3 regions of the Thalassobacillus hwangdonensis genome follow, and region 1 is predicted to be linked to each of the others. Evidence: a T-box and tRNA genes for the amino acid it is inferred to sense, from the RefSeq annotation. Region 1 holds a T-box; the other regions hold tRNA genes.

Region 1 (6,652 bases):
TGCACTTTTCTCAATTATATAAAATATTATGACAGAATAATAGATTAATTGTTAAAAAAATCTTTTACATCGTTTCCTTTTGACTTGTCTGGTTGACTGCATGTCGGACAAAACCACCAGCACCATCAAGCAAATCCAGTGCCTCTTTATAAGTGACATGTGTTAAAAGCATGACGATTGCAGGTTTGACGGAAAAGCTTGTTTCTTCCAGTACGGTTTCCGCTGTTTCATAATCTGCTCCGGTCGCTTCACAGACGATCTTTTTGGCACGTTCTTTCAATTTGTAGTTCGATGCGTGAACATCGACCATCAAATTACGGTAAACCTTCCCCAAACGCACCATGGATGCGGTGGAAATCATATTAAGAATCATCTTGTGTGCAGTAGCTGCTTTAAGTCTTGTAGAACCAGTCAAAATTTCAGGACCTGTCTCTACTTCGAGAGCAATGTTCACTTGCTTGCTGATTTCTGCATTGGCGTTACTCGTCAAGCTTACCGTTGTAGCTCCCAGGGAGTTCGCATAGTCCAACGCACCTTTAACGAATGGCGTCCTTCCACTAGCTGCAATACCTATGACAACATCTTTACTCGTCAGTCCTCGTTCTTTCATTTCTACCTCAGCAAGCTGTTCGTCGTCTTCCGCTCCTTCGACTGCTACCATGACCGCTCTATTTCCACCAGCTAGTACAGCCTGGACAAGATCCGCTTTAGTTGAGAATGTTGGTGGACATTCCACTGCATCCAATAAACCAATACGTCCACTCGTCCCTGCCCCTGTGTAGAACAATCTTCCTCCGGAACTGATGGAATCACATACAGCCTCTACAGTCTTTTCGATTTCAGGGAGGATCTGCTTGATCGCTTTGGGAATGAGAGTATCTTCCTCATTCATCAATGTCAATATTTCTTTGATCGACATTTGGTCCAGGTTTGCCGATTTAGGATTATACATTTCTGTTGTAAGCTTCGTAAGGTTATCCATAATCATACCATCCTATTTTTTAAAATTACTTTTTACTAGTACAGGGTCAATTGCTTCCCCAGCAAATCTTTCCCATGATCACTTCTTTATTAGCTCCTGTTGCAGAAGGTAAATTATTCGGCTGGCGATGAAAGCCTAAATATCCGAATAGCGCGAATGCAATCGCTTCTTTTGCATCACTATCGACACCAAGTTCTTTGGATGAGCCGATATGAACGTGTTCTGGTATGGAGGTTTTCATCCATTTCATCATCGTCTTGTTATGCCATCCTCCACCACTGATGTAAATTTCTCTGACATCCTCATGGTCAATATGTCTTCTCAACGAACCGCTTAATGTAAATGAAGTAAGTGCGGTGACCGTGGCCAGACGATCTTCATAGGAAAGTTCCCGCATGTCTGCTTCCGACCACAACCTCTTTGCATAATCGATGCCGAACAATTCGCGACCGGTACTCTTAGGTGGTAAAGCTGCATAATAAGGATGTTCCATCAATTCCTGTAGCCATTCGTAATCGATGGCTCCGCTTGCTGCGACCTTTCCACCTTCATCGTACGAATGCTCCCCATCGGTCATCCATGAAATGAACGCATCGATGATCATATTGCCAGGCCCTGTATCGTAAGCGACTACATCGCTTCCATCAGAATTTTTCGGAATGACCGTAAAATTAGAAATACCTCCGATATTGACGAGGATTCTTCCTGTTGAATCAGACTTCAACAATTGGTAATCAAGAAACGGTACCAGTGGAGCGCCTTGTCCATCGACAGCCATGTCCCTCGTCCGGAAATCACCGATTGTTGTTATTCCTGTTCTTTCGGCAATCACGCCGATATCTCCGATTTGTAATGTGTTCGGTCGATAATATGGATCATCTGATTTTGAAAGTGGGTCATGGAAAATCGTCTGTCCGTGTGTGCTGATCAAATCGACCTGATCCGCTTCTAGCCCAACCTCATCCAAGGCAGTAAGTATCCCATCGGCGTAAACCTCTCCTAACAGCATGTTCATCGAGGATATTTCAGGACTCTGACTGCTCGGTTTGACGATAACCTCCAGCCGCGCTTTCACTTCAGGATCATATGGAATGGTAGTGAAATGCTTAAGCTTCATGTCTATGGTATTATCTTTCATTACATCGATTACAGCGATATCCATACCGTCCAGTGATGTACCGGACATTAACCCGACTACTGTCATTTTTGGTAAGTGCATCGTCCCTCCCACCTTTCTGTTTTGATTTTCTGTAAGCGCTTTTACCTATGTATGCGACCATTATAACATAATATTTCTTAATCATTAACTAAAAATTGAAATAATATTTCAAATTAGGTTTTTGGTTTGGAATTAAAGTCATGCATGAGGATTGTAAACAAACCTCATACTGAATAGAAGAATGCTTCGAGGAAAAGGAAGGGCTGCAATGACTGAATCTGGAACAAACCAACAGAATAAAGGCTCGAAGGATTCCAGCAATGGCATGAACTGGTGGCAATTGTCGCTTATAGGAATCGGATGTACAATCGGAACCGGATTCTTTCTCGGTTCAAGCATCGGTATATTGCAGGCTGGACCATTGATTATTCTCGCTTTTCTGCTTGCAGCTACCGGAACGTATTTCATTTATGGGTTGCTTGCTGAAATGACGGCACTTGATCCGCAGGAAGGTTCATTCTGCACTTACGCTGGCAAAGCATTCGGGAGATGGGCTTCCTTCAGCAGCGGTTGGAATTATTGGTGTTCCAATGTACTGGTGATGGGAAGTCAATTGATTGCTTTGGCGACATTGACCCAATACTGGTTTCCGAACATCGAGCTTTGGATGCTTGCTGCTTTGTATGCCTCCCTTGCAACTGGAATTCTATTTCTCGGCACAGGTGGATTCGATAAGGCGGAGGATGTTTTCGCTATAATTAAAATCGCAGCTATTTTCATGTTCATCATCTTCGGAGTGCTTCTTCTCTCTGGAATGATAGACATCGAAAGACAGCCCAATTCTATTGGCAGTTCATTCTTCTTGAAGGGATTAACAGGCTTAATTACTTCGCTTCTGTTTGCATATTATGCATTCGGTGGAATTGAAGTAATTGGTATGATGGCGGTTCGATTAAAAAATACAGCAGATGCTGCAAAAGCTGGGAAAATCATGATTGTGCTGCTCGCTATAATCTATATCGCTTCGTTAAGCCTTGCAGTCCTACTGGTTCCTTTGAGTCGTTTCAATACGAACGAAAGTCCGTTCATGACCGTGTTCCGCATGTTCGACCTTCCGATCCTTCTGCACTTGTTTAATGGTGCCATCATCATTGCAGGCTTTTCGACGATGACCGCCGTGTTATACAGTGTGACCAATCTATTATTGAATTTAGCTAAAGATAAAGAAGCCCCATCCATGTTCGCGAAAAGATCGGAACACTTCAAGGGGCTTCCTCTTCATTCTTTAGTTTTGTCCGTGATAGGACTTTCCATATCCGTGGTTGCTGCATTATTGCTTCCAGGGAAGGTGTATGAGTATATTACAACCGCTGCTGGAATCCTTCTGTTATACAATTGGGTATTCATCACAGCATCATCATTCAAATTGTTGACTGGATCATTGAGAGTTTATGGATCAGGTATCACAGGTCTCCTTCTTATCATTTGTGCAATCATTGGAACAGTAGTGGAGCCTACACTTCGACCAGGCTTTTACATCAGTATGGCAGTAGTCCTTCTGATCAGCGCTATTACATGGAAGGTGCATAAGTGATTTCTTTACATGGCGTCAGGTGCTTTGATTCCCAATAAGCGTAATCCTTCTTTCAAGACTGTTTTGATCGCGAAAACGACGTTCAGTCTTTCAGGATCTTCCAGAATACGTACATTTGCATAGTACTTGTTGAATGCTTTGGATAAATCAAACAGGTACTTTGCAATTAAAGAAGGATCATAATCATTCAGCGACCGTTGAACGGCCTCCGGGAAGTCTGCCAAATATTTGATGATGCTCCAAGCTTCGTCTTCGTCGTTTAATGAGACGACATCCGTTGTAGTATAGCCACCTTTATTAAGAAGTGATGCTGCTCTGGCATGTGTATATTGGATATATGGACCTGTGTTGCCCTCGAACTTCAGCATATCTTCCAGTGAGAACTCGACATCTCCCATGCGGTGATGTTTCAGATCATGAAATATGACTGCACCTGTACCGACCTGTCTGGCAACAGCGCCTTTATCTTCAAGCTCAGGATTCTTCTCATCGATGCTTGCTTTTGCGAGCTCGATGGCGTCGTTCAGAACATCCTCCAATAACACGACCTTTCCCTTACGAGTGGACATTTTCTTGCCGTCTTTCAACATCATTCCGAATGGTACATGTTTCATTTCACTTGCCCACTCATAGCCCATTTTTTCGAGTACGACTTTGAGCTGCTGGAAGTGCAGTGTCTGTTCATTGCCGACCACATACAATGACTTTGAAAAATGGTACGTTTGGTGACGATAGATTGCTGCTGCCAAATCACGGGTTGCGTAAAGCGTCGTCCCATCCTTTTTCTTGATCAGGCAAGGTGGGTGATTTTCGCCGACAGGTACGACCATTGCGCCTTCGGAAGGTTCCAATAGCTGCTTTTCTTCCAGTTGCTTAACGACAGCTGCCATTTTATCGTTATAAAAAGCCTCACCTTGTACCGCATCAAAGGAAACGCCAAGTAGTTCATAAATTTTATTGAATTCCTTCAATGATTCCTCTCTGAACCATTTCCATAGCTTCAGTGCTTCTGCATCACCAGCTTCAAGGTCTTTGAATGCTTTTCTTCCTTCATCTTCTAGACTCGAGTTACTTTCCGCTTCTTTATGGAATTTGATGTAAAGCTCCAGTAGTTCCTTGATCGGCTGTGCTCTGACCTTTTCTGGATCTCCCCATTTCTGATAAGCAACGATCAGCTTGCCGAATTGAGTTCCCCAGTCTCCCAAGTGGTTGATACGGATAGGCTTGTACCCACACTTTTCTGCGATCAGCGCTATCGCATTTCCTATGACTGTTGAACGGAGATGCCCCATCGAAAAAGGTTTCGCGATATTCGGAGAGGATAAATCGAGCGTCATCACTTCCCCCTGACCGATATTCGCTTCACCGTAGCTTGACTGCTTAGTAGCAATTTCCTTTAACACCGCTTCTGCTATCGGTTTTCTTTTCAAGTGGATATTCAAATAACCGTTGACACTCTCTGCTTCCTCCACCCAGAGTGCATCCAAGTCTTGTGCCAGTTCTTCAGCAATTTCCTTGGGCGGTTTGCGGAACGTTTTAGCAAGCACGAAACAAGGAAATGCAAGATCACCCATATCCTCCTGTTTCGGCTTTTCAATCATCGTAAGAATGGTTTCAAAGTTCAGGCTGTCTTTCAGCTTCTTTTCAAGTTCCTCAGCAAATAAGTGTTTCACATCCATCATTATCCCTCCAAATAAAAAACTCCCGTCTCAATAAAGAGACGAGAGTTCATTTTCCCGTGGTACCACTCTAATTGATCCTATATGAATCCATACAGAATCGCTCGATTTGTTAACGAGGCAGTCCCCGGTATTTCCTACATTCATTCAGAAATACATCTCATAAGTCCGTTTCGCCATCCATCCTGTACCAGGCTTCCACCAAACCCTGATTCGCTTTGACATTCCAGGTGACTACTCTCTTAATCATCGATTGTCGTTATCGTGTTTTTAACATTATACACAATCATCTAAAAAATACCAATCAAATTTCGATTTTTTTCCATCGATAAGTTTGAACTTCTCCATTGGATAGACTATATTTCATCAGATTCCCATCCGTAGGGATTCCATTGAAATAAGCTCCAATTGCACTTGTAGTACATTTATGACCGCAAATCAATACATTTTTTTCATCACCCATGGATGATGCTTCTTCTAAAAGGTGAAAAATCCTCTTAAGAAATGTATCGATTTTCTCTACACCTCTGTAGTGTGATGTGTCGGGCAATGCTCCTTTTCGGATGACCGCTTCTTTTGGTAAGCCATCCGCTTCTCCTATATCAAAGACATCCAACCTCGCATCTACGATTGGACTTAGACCAGAAGCAATCGCTGCTGTTTGGATGGCCCTTTCCTGCGGGGAAGAGTAAACGAAATCAAAGGAGGTGGCACTCAGCAATTGCTTTAAGGTTTCCGCCTGCACCTCTCCTGCTTTATTCAATGGCAGTCCATTTCTCCCTTGCATCCTGCCAAGTCGGTTAAGTTCTGTTTCCCCATGTCTGATTACATAAATCATCGACACATCTCCGTTCCATTTCCTAGATAGTGAGTTTAAGTTGCTTTGCTGCCAATTGGACACTTTGCTTCGTCCAAGATGGGATTTCTGTCGAGTGTTGAATCTCTTCATTGGACAGCCATTTGATTTCTGATACTTCATCAGGACTTTTGATGAAGGGAGTACCTTCGAATGATAGACTCAAGAACACGACATTCAATACTTGGGTATCTTCGACTTTAAAAGCTGTACTATGTATATACTCCAGTTGATCATCCAGCCTGATACCGATTTCCTCTTCTACTTCACGGATAAGGTTTTCTTTCATAATCAGAGATGTATCTTCATCATAGTCGATCTTGCCTCCAACAAGCGAATATAGACCCCATGCATGCTCTTCTTTTTCCGATCGTTTGATGAT
Region 2 (6,652 bases), on a different contig from region 1:
CAAGGACAAGCATCATTGCAAAAACACTTAATAATAACATCCAAAATGCTTTCTTCTTCAAGGTTGAATCCCCCTTTAAATTTTTTGGAACTAAGTATCAGACATGCGTTGGTTCTATGTCTTCAACCACCTCCTTAACTAAATGGCAAGCTACTTCATGTTCCTGACCAGGAATCTGCTTCAAGACAGGGCGTTTATGCTTACATACTTCCTCCGCAATCGGACACCTCGTATGGAATTTACACCCTTGAGGTGGATTGGAAGGGGAAGGAAGGTCACCTTGTAAGATGATTCGATCTGTTTCCTGATTCGGTTTCGCCTCAGGAATCGATGAAAGCAGAGCCTGTGTATATGGGTGCTTCGGATCGTTGTACAACTCCTCCACTTCACCTGTTTCTACGATTTCACCAAGGTACATGACTGCAACCCGGTCACTGATATGATGAACGACACTCAAATCATGAGCGATGAAAACATACGTCAAATCGAATTCCTTCTGTAGATCCTCCAGCAAATTGATGACCTGGGCCTGAATGGATACGTCAAGCGCGGAAACAGGCTCATCGCAGATGATCAGTTCCGGATTCAATGCTAACGCCCGGGCAATTCCGATCCGCTGACGTTGACCGCCACTGAATTCATGTGGGTAACGCGACTTGTGATACGTATCGAGGCCGACGACATTCATCAGCCGATCGAGCCGCTTCTGTCTTTCTTCCTTATCGATACCGAAAATCTTCATCGGTTCGGTCACTGTTTTTTCAATCGTTTTACGTGGGTTCAGCGATGCATATGGATCCTGGAAGATCAATTGCATCTCTTTTCGTAGCTGGCGTAGTTCCTCACCTTTGACGTTGGTGATGTCTTTTCCTTTATAGAACACTTGCCCTTCCGTAGGATCCAACAGCTTAAGGATGGTACGGCCTGTCGTCGACTTTCCGCACCCACTTTCACCTACAAGCGCCAGTGTCTCACCCTTTTTCACGGAGAAAGACACGCCATCGACTGCTTTTACTGCTCCGACTTGTTTAGGGAAAAGCGCCCCTTTATAAATAGGAAAGTGTTTTTTCAATCCTTTTACACGTAACAGTTCACTCATGGATGCTCACCTTCTCTCCTTGCTCATACAGCAGGCATCGAACAAAATGGTTCTGCTGTTCTTCGGTCAATGCAGGATCGACCTGCAGGCATTCCTCTTTGACATGGGCACACCGTGGTGCAAAGCTGCACCCTGTCGGTAAATTCCGTAAATCAGGTGGAAGACCAGGAATCGCTTCCAGTCTGTCTTTCCTTTCCTTGATTTGCGGGATGGAAGATAATAATCCCCATGTGTATGGATGCTTCGGTTCGCTGAACAGTTCATTCACTTCGGAAAACTCGACAGGTTTTCCTGCATACATTACCATCACCCTGTCACATACTTCTGCAACGACCCCAAGGTCGTGGGTGATCATGATGATCGCCATTCCGAGTTCTTTTTGAAGCTTGTTCAACAAATCCAGAATCTGTGCCTGGATGGTAACGTCCAGTGCAGTGGTCGGTTCGTCCGCAATCAGCACCTTCGGGTTACAAGCGAGCGCCATCGCTATCATCACCCGTTGTCTCATTCCACCACTGAATTCATGTGGGTAGTTTCTCAGACGCTCCTTAGGGCTTGGAATTCCTACAAGATCAAGCAGCTCGACTGCTCTCGCTCGTGCCTGTTCCTTCGTTTTCTTTTCATGGGTGCGAATCGTTTCAACCATCTGTTTCTCGACCGTGAAAACCGGATTCAGAGAGGTCATCGGATCCTGGAAAATCATCGAGATTTCCTTTCCGCGAATCTTCCGCATCTGTTTCTGTGATTTGGCTAACAGGCTCTCACCGTTATACAGAATATCTCCTGATACGATTTTTCCTGGTGGAGAAGGGATCAAGTTCATAATCGACATTGCTGTGATACTTTTTCCTGAACCGGATTCCCCGACTATGCCTAATGTTTCTCCTGGTTTTACACTGAAGCTGACACCATCGACCGCCTTGACGGTCCCGTTTTTCGTGAAGAAATGGGTATGTACATCTTTTACTTCCAGTATTGGTTCTTGACCATTCATAGGGAACCTCCTGTAACAAACATGAATCTTAATTAACATTTGTGTAACATTATACATAATTTCTGAAAATTAAGAGTTTTTTCTCTTTTTTCTCAAAAATAAATAGAGAAAAGAAAACATCTTGCGTTTTTATGGTGGAGTGCTTATAATATGTAATGCATGTCATCTTGCGCCCGTAGCTCAGCTGGATAGAGCGGTAGATTCCGGTTCTACGTCAGTCGGAGGTTCGAATCCTCTCGGGTGCGCTCATAAAAACCCCCACGTGCTATTGAGAGCACGTGGGGGTTTTTTGTTTCTATTATTGATAGATTTTGATCAAGCTGCGGATACTTTCCTTTCTTATAATAATGATAGGAGTGCTATTATTAATTAAATGGGGTCGTGGGGAATTGGAGAGAGTCTCACAGGAAAGCTACTATCCATCGACTAATCATTGCTCAACTCCTGTAAAACCCCTGTATAACTTGGAGTGGGGATTATTAGAAAAACATATATTAAAATAGCATTACATATCGAACGGTTGTTTCTATTACTGGTAATACATGTTATGATTAGAGAACAGATAAGAAAGCATCTGTACTTTAAAATAATGGGGTGTTACTACGAAAATACTTCGTTACACGATCATGGGGACAGAGAAAGTATCAGGAGATCGACGCATCCATATATTCGATATGGCTGAACAACGCAAAATTTCATTCAATTACGCATCGATCAAAAGAAGTTCTGTCCAACGGGCCGGCGAGGAGCTGTCACGTTTTCTGGAAACGAAAAGTAAAAAAATCGATCGAGGTTTTTATGATAACAAGGGGCGTGCATCATGACGCCCTTTTTTGTACCCTAATAATAAAGTAAAGTATAGAAGAAGCCCGGCTTTCGCCATAAGTGTTTGGTGACAAGCCGTTTTTTTATTTTGTATAATATAGAGGAAGATGACACACGTTAAGAGAGGAATGTTCGCAATGAAAGAAGTCATTCTTTATATGAGGGAAAATTGCTGTCTATGCGATGAAGTGAAAGTGTTGCTGGATCTACTGCAATCCGACCATGAATTTGAGATGATAGAAAAGGATATCGAATCAGACGAAGCATTGCTGCAGCGATTCATGATTGAAATCCCTGTCGTAGAAATCGACGGTGAACTGCTCTATTACAAGGAAATTGACTTGATTTCATTAAGAGAGCGTTTACATTAGAAAAATCATAGGTTTTACTTGTGCGGGTAAACGGGTACTGTTAATATGTGAACTGTAGAAAATATTTTTTTGCTCTTCGTGGGACGGAATATGACGCACCGGGACAGAAGTTATCCCGCATGAGTGAGATTCATTCAGTAAAGGAGCTTTTTTCCGTGAGAGCTTTAGTGGACCTGCAAAAAAAATTGTTCCCTGAACTGCTAGATGTGATGCAGCGCAGATATCAAATCTTACATTATATCCAGCTGATGGAGCCGATCGGAAGAAGAGGGCTTGCCGAGAATATAGAAATGGCAGAGCGCACGATCCGAACGGAAGTGGATTTTTTCAATCAGCAGGGATTCATCGATATCACATCAAAAGGAATGAAACTGACTTTGGAAGGACATGCCGTACTCGAGCAGCTTGCGGCATTCATTAAAGAAGTGTCAGGTGTCAGGGTTTTAGAAAATCAATTAAAGGATAAATTAAAGCTAGATTATGTTCTGATCGTTCCTGGTGATAGTGATGAGCTGGATTGGGTAAAACAAGAAATGGGAAAAGCATGTGTCCATTATTTGAATGGTGTGCTTCATTCGGGGCAAACTGTAGCAATCACTGGTGGTTCCACCATGGCTGCTGTTGCCAAGATGATGAAGCCGTTGCCTGAAGCGGAACATTGCTTATTCGTTCCTGCACGAGGCGGGCTTGGAGAAAGAGTAGAGAACCAGGCAAATACCATCTGTGCGGAAATGGCGAACAAAGCCAGAGGCGAATACCGTCTATTATATGTACCTGATCCATTGAGTGAGGAATCCTATCATATCATCACAGAAGAACCATCTGTCAGGGAAGTGCTGGATTATATCAAAAGTGCTGAAGTCGTCATCCATGGAATTGGAGAGGCGCTGACGATGGCAGAACGAAGAAAGACCCCGCAAGAGCAGATAGAAAAGATTGCTGACGGACATGCAGTAGGCGAAGCTTTCGGCTATTACTTCGATCAGCAGGGAGAAATTGTCCATAAGGTTCGTACGGTCGGCCTTCAATTGGAAGACCTGTCGAGCTCAAAGCACGTCATCGCAGTCGCAGGCGGAAAGTCTAAAGCTCAGGCGATCGCCTCGTATTTCAAACCAGGGCAAAGCAACGTCCTGATCACCGATGAAGGTGCTGCACAACAGCTTTTAAGGGATACTTCCCTTTAAATAAATTTTAGTAACACAATCCAAGGAGGAATTCAGAATGACTGTAAAAATTGGTATTAACGGATTTGGACGTATTGGACGTAACGTATTCCGTGCATCTTTAAAAAATGAAGACGTTGAGGTAGTGGCTGTAAACGACTTGACAGATGCTAATATGCTAGCTCACCTTTTACAATATGATACAGTTCACGGTACTTTGGAAGAAGAAGTGACAGTGAACGGCTCCAACCTTGTTGTTGGCGGCAAAGAAATCAAAGTACTATCCGAAAAAGATCCTGCGCAGCTTGGTTGGGGAGATCTTGGTGTAGAAATCGTCATCGAATCCACTGGCCGCTTCACAAAGCGTGCAGACGCTAAGAAACACCTTGATGCTGGAGCGAAGAAAGTTGTCATTTCTGCACCTGCACAAGAAGAAGACTTCACAGTAGTAATGGGTGTAAACGAAGACAAGTATGATGCTGGAAGCCACCACGTAATTTCCAACGCTTCTTGTACAACGAACTGTCTTGCACCATTCGCAAAAGTATTGAACGACAAGTTCGGTCTTAAGCGCGGTATGATGACTACTGTACACTCTTACACGAACGACCAGCAGATCCTTGACCTGCCGCACAAAGACTACCGTCGTGCACGTGCAGCAGCACAGAACATCATCCCGACAACTACTGGAGCTGCAAAAGCAGTTGCTAAAGTACTTCCAGAGTTGGATGGCAAGTTGAACGGTATGGCAATGCGTGTACCAACAGCGAACGTATCCATCGTCGACCTTGTTGCTGAGTTGGATAAGACCGTTACAGCAGAAGACGTTAACGCAGCATTCAAAGAAGCTGCTGAAGGTGAATTGAAAGGAATCCTTGGCTACAGTGAAGAACCACTTGTATCCAGCGACTACAATGGAAACACGCACTCTTCCATCGTTGATGCGATTTCTACAATGACTTTGGAAGACAACATGGTGAAAGTCGTTTCCTGGTACGACAACGAGTTCGGTTACTCCAACCGTTGTGTCGACCTAGCTGTATTCCTTAAAGAAAAAGGACTTTAATATCTGAGTATATTAAAGGACTCATAGAAGACAATGAAAAAGGAGGAGGTCCATAAATCCTCCTCCTTTCTCACTGTCCAAATGACTATTACTTAACAATCAGCTGACAATTTAAGAGATTCTTTTTCTTTAGTAGCTTTCTTTTATATAATGGAAGTTGTGGAAAAGATTATTCAGCTTTCATGAAGCTGACAATACAAAAGGAGGTCCTCATCCCGTGAATAAACAAACGATCAAAGACGTGGAAGTACAAGGGAAGAAAGTTTTCTGCCGTGTAGATTTCAACGTTCCGATGAGCGGTGGCGAAGTTACTGACGATACTCGGATCAAAGCGGCAATTCCTACAATTGCTCATCTTGTCAAAGATGGCGCGAAAGTGATTTTGGCGAGCCACCTTGGCCGTCCAAAAGGGGAAGTGAACGAGGAGCTTCGTCTTGATGCCGTAGCAAAGCGTCTAAGCGACCTGCTTGGACAGACTGTGACCAAGACAGATGAAGTATTTGGAGATGAAGTCAACCAGGCTATCTCTGAAATGGAAAATGGCGATGTGCTGTTAATTGAAAACGTCCGCTTCCATCCGGGAGAGGAAAAGAATGATCCAGAGCTTGCGAAAGCATTCGCTGACATGGCAGATGTTTACGTAAACGATGCATTCGGTGCGGCCCACCGTGCGCATGCGTCTACTGCAGGAGTTGCAGAACACCTGCCGGCAGTAGCTGGACTTTTGATGGAAAAGGAAATTAACGTATTAGGTAAAGCTCTTTCTGATCCGGAGCGTCCGTTCACTGCAATCATTGGTGGCGCGAAGGTCAAAGATAAAATTGGCGTCATCGATCACCTGCTTGATAAAGTCGATAACCTGATCATCGGTGGAGGACTTGCCTACACTTTCCTTAAAGCGAAAGGCTATGAAGTTGGGAAATCCCTTCTTGAAGAAGATAAAATCGACCTTGCGAAACAGTTCATGGAAAAGGCAGAAGCCAATGGTGTCAACTTCCTGATGCCGGAAGATGTCATCGTAGCAGACGACTTTTCCCGTGAAGCGAACACCGAGAAAGTCGCAATCGACAGCATTCCGGCAGATTGGGAAGCGTTGGATATCGGACCTGCTACGCGTGACAAGTACGCGGAGGT
Region 3 (6,652 bases), on a different contig from region 1:
TGTTTGCTTTTTTATGGTTCTATGCCATTAAGTCGATGGAAAGCATTGCTGCATATGTAACTTCATATCCTGCTGTATATGCGTTCCTGGTGCTTGAATTCATTCTTCTTCAAGGAAGCTTTTATTGGTATATGAAATGGAAACAGGCAAAGCAAGGCAACTTTTCTCGTATGACGAAAAGCCAGTGCAGGTGGTTTACATATTTGAAAAGGATCACGTTCGCATTGCTGGCTTACGGCATTCTATTGGTGATTTATCAGATCATGGTGGCTGCACCTACCATCTATTTGTTTTTGTTCCTTTATATCTTTGCCATTGGGGAATACGTGAATTACTATCATATCCGGCTTTCTTATCAGAGCGTTGACGATTTACGCTTGCTGTTCAGCCAGCGTGGAGCACGGGCATCCAAACTGGCAAAAGAGCTGAAAAATAGCCTATGAATTATCTTAAAATTTAATCATTTTTAGGATTGTTGACATCTTCTATGCGTACATGATATATTTTTATTTGTTGGACATACGGAGGAGTACCCAAGTCCGGCTGAAGGGATCGGTCTTGAAAACCGACAGGGGCTTCACGGCCCGCGGGGGTTCGAATCCCTCCTCCTCCGCCATTTTTTCAACAAAGCGCATAAAATTGGAGATTCATAGAACGAAAATCGTTACTTCTTGTAACGATTTTTTTTATGCTCAAATTGCCTATGTTTAACCATTTCTCTCCCTATGCATAAGGTGTATGGATTACCTTTCAGGGGGAATGTTGATGTATTACCGCCAACAACCGGAAGCAATGAGTATAAGTCCACAATATATAACGGTGGTTGATCCATTTGTAGTAAGCACGCTGCAGTCGGTGATAGGAAAGACACTTATTGTTGAGACTGTGAGAGATACGATTCGTGGAGATTTGGAAGACGTGAAGCCGGATCACATTGTATTGACTGCCGGAGACTCGACTTTCTTTGTGCGCATTCAGCAAATCGTAACGATTATGCCAGATCTTGATTAAAGAGACGAACTACTATAATAGAAATAAAAAAATCCTGCAGATCTCGGATCTGCAGGATTTCGCTTATTACGTAAGCATACGGCTTGAACGCCATTTGCGTGATTGATTGATGAAATGTCCGATTTTCTCCAAAATCGGATCGATGCTGTTTTCGTTCTGGATCACATCGTAGTCTGCAATGTTCAGGCGGAGAACTGGGCAGGAATTAAAATTGTCGATCCAGTTTTCATAACGGTCGAACATTTCCTTCCAGTATTCAATAGGTGTTTCCTGCTCCATCGGACGGCCGCGCTCCTGAATGCGGGCAAGTATGTCCTCGAAGGAGCCTTCCAAGTAGATGAGCAAGTCCGGATGCGGGAAATATGGTGTCATGACCATTGCATCGAACAAGTTCGTGTACGTTTCATAATCGGTCGGTGACATCGTACCTTTTTCATAATGCATCTTCGCGAAAATACCCGTGTCTTCGTAAATGGAGCGGTCCTGGATGAACCCTCCCCCATATTCGAATATCTTCTTCTGTTCTTTGAAGCGTTCTGCGAGGAAATAGATCTGCAGATGAAAACTCCAGCGTTCGAAGTCTTTATAAAATTTATCCAGGTACGGATTGGTTTCTACCTTTTCGAATGAGGTACGGAAACCGAGTGCATCTGCCAAAGCATTAGTCATGGTCGATTTACCGACTCCGACTGTTCCAGCGATGGTGATCACACTATCATGTGGTATACCGAAGCGTTCACGTGCGTTCATTTGATAACTTCCCCTTTGTGTAGATGATGTTCGACCCGATCCAATATATGGCGTAGATCGTCCTGATGCTTCACGAAATCCAAATCGTCGCCATTCAGACGAATGACCGGAATGTCCGGATGTGTCGCTTCAAAATGATTCATGAAGTCATCATAATCCTGCGAAAGCTGCTGTAAATAAGAAGCTTGGATGTTCGCCTCTACATCACGGTTACGCATACGGATCCGCTCCATCAACGTGTCCAGGCTTGCGTGCAGGTAGACCATCATGTTCGGACGAGGCATATCATGTGTCAAAATATCATAGATTTTCGCGTATTTGTCGAACTGATCTTTTCTCAACGTACGACGCGCAAAAATCATGTTCTTGGAAATATGGTAATCAGCGACGACAGGCTTGTCGTGCTGCAAATATTTGTTGCCGATATCTTCTAGCTGCTTGAACCGGTTGCACAAGAAAAACATTTCAGTCTGGAAGCTCCATTCCTCAATGTTATCGTAGAATTTGCCTAAAAATGGGTTCTCCTCGACGATTTCCTTCAACAGATGAAAATCAAAATGGGAGGCGAGTTTTTTAGACAGAGACGTTTTTCCGACCCCGATCGGTCCCTCGACAGCAATGAAAGGTACATGTCCCATCTCTTCTCCTCCTTAAACAATACAAGAGACAATATTCGCTACGTTCTGACAGACAAGTTCTATTTTATCATAATTGAGCCGGGAATTGACAGGTGGATGGGAGAAATAAATCTTTTCATCTGCCGGGTATTTTTGTATAATAAGCAGTGTTCGCTACAATTTCTTTGCCCCCGTAGCTCAGGGGATAGAGCATCGGTTTCCTAAACCGTGTGTCAGAGGTTCGAATCCTCTCGGGGGCGTAAAAAAAAGACTGCCTGGAGATCGGCAGTCGGTGAAAGCACCTTGCATCCAGCAAGGTGCTTATTTATGTTCATAGGCAATCAAAATGACTTCTTCATTCGCTTCTGTCTTTATTTTTCTCTCCAGGTTCTGAATCTCTTGAAGCATATCAGGAGTTAGTGGGGCAGCACGATACTCATCGACCCATGGTTGGTTCTGTCCACTCATACGATCCCTCTTTCCGATTGAATTTTCATTAGGTTATGCAAAAATAGGGTGGATTAAACGCAAGTGAGATCAGATCCATTCTTTCCATATCTTCCGTAATTTCTTCTGGGATTTTTCCTGTACATTTCGAATGTGTTTTTCATTATTGATCAGCATTTCATATGCTTCAATGATAAGGGATGTCCGCATGATAATAAATGCCCCCAAAGCAATCAGGACGGTAAGAACCGGATAGTAAGGAAGCAGAACTCCTTGGGTAATATCATTTTCTTCTAACATGAATGATCCTGCCCCTACGGCAATGAGCGTGACACCAACGCCGATGAAGGAGTTATACTTCTTTCGAAGGTTTTTATAGTTTATTTTCAAATCTTTAAGGTAACTCTGATCGAAGACAAGGGCACTTGTTTTAAGAACTTCATACTTCTGCTGATCTTCGGTGCTTGCAGCTTTGAAGAAAGATAAAACTGCCAATGTACCGATGATGATGGTGAGAAATGTGTAGATCTTAGGCGAATCGTTGAAGATCAGATAAGGTGTGAATGCCAGAATGAATAGACTGACAGCTAAAGCAATTGGTTTTGCTATTTTTAAAACATGTGCCAAATAACCTTCCGCCATTTCCTTACTTACATAATAACTTTCTTCATCCTTATTGTTCTGTTCAATATCGTTCTTAAGTAAATAGTCGATCGATACCTCAAAAACATTCCCGATCAATAGCAGTTTTTCTGTTTCCGGAAATCCCTGATCATTTTCCCACTTACTGATTGCTTGTCTTGATGTCCGCAATTCATCTGCCAATTCCTGTTGAGAGAACCCTTTTTCTTTTCTTAGCTTGAATAACTTTTCTCCGAATGACATGTGAAAACCCCTTCCAGTAATTTCAATTCCTTGGTTAAAAGTGTATAAAAGAATGGTGGATTTTTCTATATTCATTTAGTTGCAAATAGGCAACGGAGGGTTGCATTTATGTAAAAACGGCGCTTTCAAGCTGTTTTAGACGGATTGAGGGCTGCCCATGTGGACAGCCCTCAAATTGATTCATCTCGTAGCAGCAGAATGAATGGATGCGCGGTTCAGTAACAGCCATGTAGGTATCATTGCAAGTAAAGCTGCGATGAATAAGGATACATAATGAATGGTGATCCCACTTTCACTGAACTCTAGGAAGAAGTCCAGAAACTGTTCTCGTAGATCAGGGAGCAGGATTGCAATCACAACTATGCCAATGACACTTAATCCGCCTACAAGTCCGGTCCGATAGAAGATCGCGCTGAACATGAAGCCGATTGATAGGAAAAGAAAACAGATCAATGTCTCAAGCCAGAATTGGTTGAACCATCCAGGGCTTAAACTTGTGGCATCAATTGCAGTCATTAATTGCAGATTGGATTGTTCCGTCATTCCGACCACAAGACTGAGTGTACTGGAAATGAAGGCCATGAAAGCTCCAAGGATCAAATTGAACACAATGACACCTGAGAAATACCGGTTCCGTGTTGTCCCCATTTTCAAACAGAAGGGTAACGTTTCTTTCGTCATCAGAAAACCTGAGATTCCACAATAAATATAGATGGCTAAGCTGGATGAGACGATAATCGTGACGTCATTGAAAGAAAAAGTCAATAAGTACAGTACGCCGGTGCTAGCCAGGAAAATTGACCAAAAAATTGTAAGACCGAACCGGAAATCTGTCGTTAAAAAGTAAAGCATCGCTTTCAAATCATTAAACATGTGTACGTACCCCTTTCTCTTCAGTAAGGTGGACCATCAATTTTTGGATTGGGCAACGTTCTGCCTCTAACCCTTCATTTTTAAGATCTTCCAACTGGAAGTGTTCCCCGAAAACTATGACGGTTTTTCTACCCATGATTTCATCGGTATGAATCACGTTTTTTCCTGTACAGAATGCATCAACTTTGTCTTTTGGTCCTGTAACTTGGATGCTGAGCTCGGTCATTTCTTCTGACGTCTTATGGTGCATCAGCTCGCCTTCACGGACAAGAATGATTTCTTCAAAGAGGTTGCTGACTTCATCGATGAGGTGTGTGGAGAGGATGATTGTTCTAGGGTGTTGTTGGAATTCTTCAAGTAACGCATCATAAAAATCGTAACGTGCAGATGCATCAAGTCCGATGTATGGTTCATCAAAAATAGTGATGTTCGCTCGGCTGGCAAGCCCGATGATGATCCCTACCGATGATTCCATTCCTTTGGATAAGCCTTTCATATTAAGGTTCGACTCCAATTTGAAGGTTTTCATCAGACGGTCAGCAGTTTCCTGGGACCATTTTGGATAAAACAAGGAAGCGATCTTCAATACATGTTTGATTTTCAAGCGTCTTTTGAAGTTGTTACTTTCATTGATCAGACAGATGTCTTCAAGCACTGTACGGTTATTGAAGGGTTTTTCCCCGTTCACAAGAACTTCGCCGCTTGTAGGAGAGATCTGTCCAGCCAAAAGCTGCATCATGGTCGTTTTGCCAGCACCATTACGGCCAAGCAATCCGTAAATTTTGTTTGCTTCCAGCGTCAATGAGAAGTTATTCAATGCTTTTTTAGCTCCATAGGCTTTTGTAAGGTTTTTGAATTCGATTTGCATCATGCTTCCCCCTTATTGATCAGGTTGATTAGTTCTTCTGTAGACATCCCGAGTTTTTCTGCTTCCTGTCTCATCGGTATCACGTAGTTTTCATAAAAGTCATGCTTCCTTTTCGACAAAATGATCTTTTTTGCACCATCCGATACAAACATGCCGATCCCTCGTTTCTTATAGATGATCTCCTGTTCGACAAGCTGGTTGATTCCTTTTCCAGCGGTCGCAGGGTTGATTTGATAATATTTGGCGAATTCATTCGTGGAGGGAACGCGGTCTCCTTCATTGATGGATCCTTCCAGAATGCTCGTTTCAATCTTTTCAGCTATCTGTTGGAAAATGGGTTTATCGTCGTTGAGCTCTCTGTCCATTTCCATCACCTACCCCATTGGTTAGTTACTTGTGTAATTAACCATATAACTAACCCTTTCATAAGTCAATCACTTTTTTAGAAAGTTTTGTAAAAAGGTTGCTGTATCAGGTTTTTGAGCATAAAAAAACCTGCTTCTTCATAGGAAGCAGGTTCATTACTCAGTTCATTATGCGCGCTGTAGCATTCGGTTCAATGCAAGTTTTGCATCCGTTGCAATGGAGTCTTCAACGATGATGCGGTTATGTGGGGTGCCTTTTTCTATCGATTCCAGACACCATGTGAGGTGGGGAAGATCGATCCGATTCATCGTCAAACATGGGCACATATTTTTATTTAACGACACAATATGCTTATCCGGGTTTTCCTGGATCAGGCGATTGACGAGGTTCATTTCTGTGCCGATTGCCCAGGAGCTACCTTTTGGTGCCGCTTCGATCGTCTTGATGATGTGGTTGGTCGAACCAGCATCATCTGCTAACGCGACAACCTCTCTTCTGCATTCAGGATGGACGATGATTTTCATATCAGGGGAAGAAGAACGGACTTCATGGACATTGGCTACGGTGAAGTTTTCATGGACGGAGCAGTGTCCTTTCCATAAGATCACCTTGATTTCTTCCAACGGTCGCGTTGCGATCAATTCCTGGTGGATCGGGTCCCAAACTGCCATCTCATCCAATGGAATCCCGAGATTGAATGCTGTGTTGCGTCCAAGGTGCTGATCAGGGAGAAACAGGATACGCTCCTTTTTGGAAAAAGCCCATTGCACCATTCTTTCTGCATTGGACGAAGTCACGGTGGCACCGCCATGCTTTCCTACAAATGCTTTAATTG

The links. The T-box of region 1 lies ahead of argS (arginine--tRNA ligase). A T-box ahead of a tRNA ligase gene usually reads a tRNA of that ligase, here a tRNA-Arg.
Region 2: it has a tRNA-Arg gene. The T-box ahead of argS (arginine--tRNA ligase) is inferred to sense a tRNA for this amino acid. The anticodon was not compared.
Region 3: it has a tRNA-Arg gene. The T-box ahead of argS (arginine--tRNA ligase) is inferred to sense a tRNA for this amino acid. The anticodon was not compared.

What each region holds. Positions count from the first base shown of each region.
Region 1 is NZ_JBHTKL010000001.1:755,805-762,456, forward strand. It holds gene murQ (N-acetylmuramic acid 6-phosphate etherase) at 65-982, opposite strand; gene ACFQ2J_RS03960 (anhydro-N-acetylmuramic acid kinase) at 1,029-2,201, opposite strand; gene ACFQ2J_RS03965 (amino acid permease) at 2,410-3,735, shown strand; gene argS (arginine--tRNA ligase) at 3,741-5,414, opposite strand; T-box leader at 5,449-5,673, opposite strand; gene ACFQ2J_RS03975 (histidine phosphatase family protein) at 5,719-6,252, opposite strand; gene ACFQ2J_RS03980 (NUDIX hydrolase) at 6,275-6,652, opposite strand, start outside.
Region 2 is NZ_JBHTKL010000005.1:1,019,403-1,026,054, forward strand. It holds gene ACFQ2J_RS14485 (ABC transporter substrate-binding protein) at 1-61, opposite strand, end outside; gene ACFQ2J_RS14490 (ABC transporter ATP-binding protein) at 98-1,099, opposite strand; gene ACFQ2J_RS14495 (ABC transporter ATP-binding protein) at 1,092-2,093, opposite strand; tRNA gene ACFQ2J_RS14500 (tRNA-Arg) at 2,263-2,338, shown strand; gene ACFQ2J_RS14505 (glutaredoxin family protein) at 3,056-3,289, shown strand; gene ACFQ2J_RS14510 (sugar-binding transcriptional regulator) at 3,445-4,473, shown strand; gene gap (type I glyceraldehyde-3-phosphate dehydrogenase) at 4,511-5,518, shown strand; gene ACFQ2J_RS14520 (phosphoglycerate kinase) at 5,736-6,652, shown strand, end outside.
Region 3 is NZ_JBHTKL010000005.1:42,852-49,503, reverse strand. It holds gene ACFQ2J_RS09445 (hypothetical protein) at 1-443, shown strand, start outside; tRNA gene ACFQ2J_RS09440 (tRNA-Ser) at 524-616, shown strand; gene ACFQ2J_RS09435 (YuzF family protein) at 766-1,011, shown strand; gene ACFQ2J_RS09430 (deoxynucleoside kinase) at 1,078-1,761, opposite strand; gene ACFQ2J_RS09425 (deoxynucleoside kinase) at 1,758-2,399, opposite strand; tRNA gene ACFQ2J_RS09420 (tRNA-Arg) at 2,566-2,638, shown strand; gene ACFQ2J_RS09415 (hypothetical protein) at 2,700-2,846, opposite strand; gene ACFQ2J_RS09410 (helix-turn-helix domain-containing protein) at 2,916-3,710, opposite strand; gene ACFQ2J_RS09405 (hypothetical protein) at 3,891-4,583, opposite strand; gene ACFQ2J_RS09400 (ABC transporter ATP-binding protein) at 4,576-5,451, opposite strand; gene ACFQ2J_RS09395 (GntR family transcriptional regulator) at 5,451-5,816, opposite strand; gene nadA (quinolinate synthase NadA) at 5,985-6,652, opposite strand, start outside.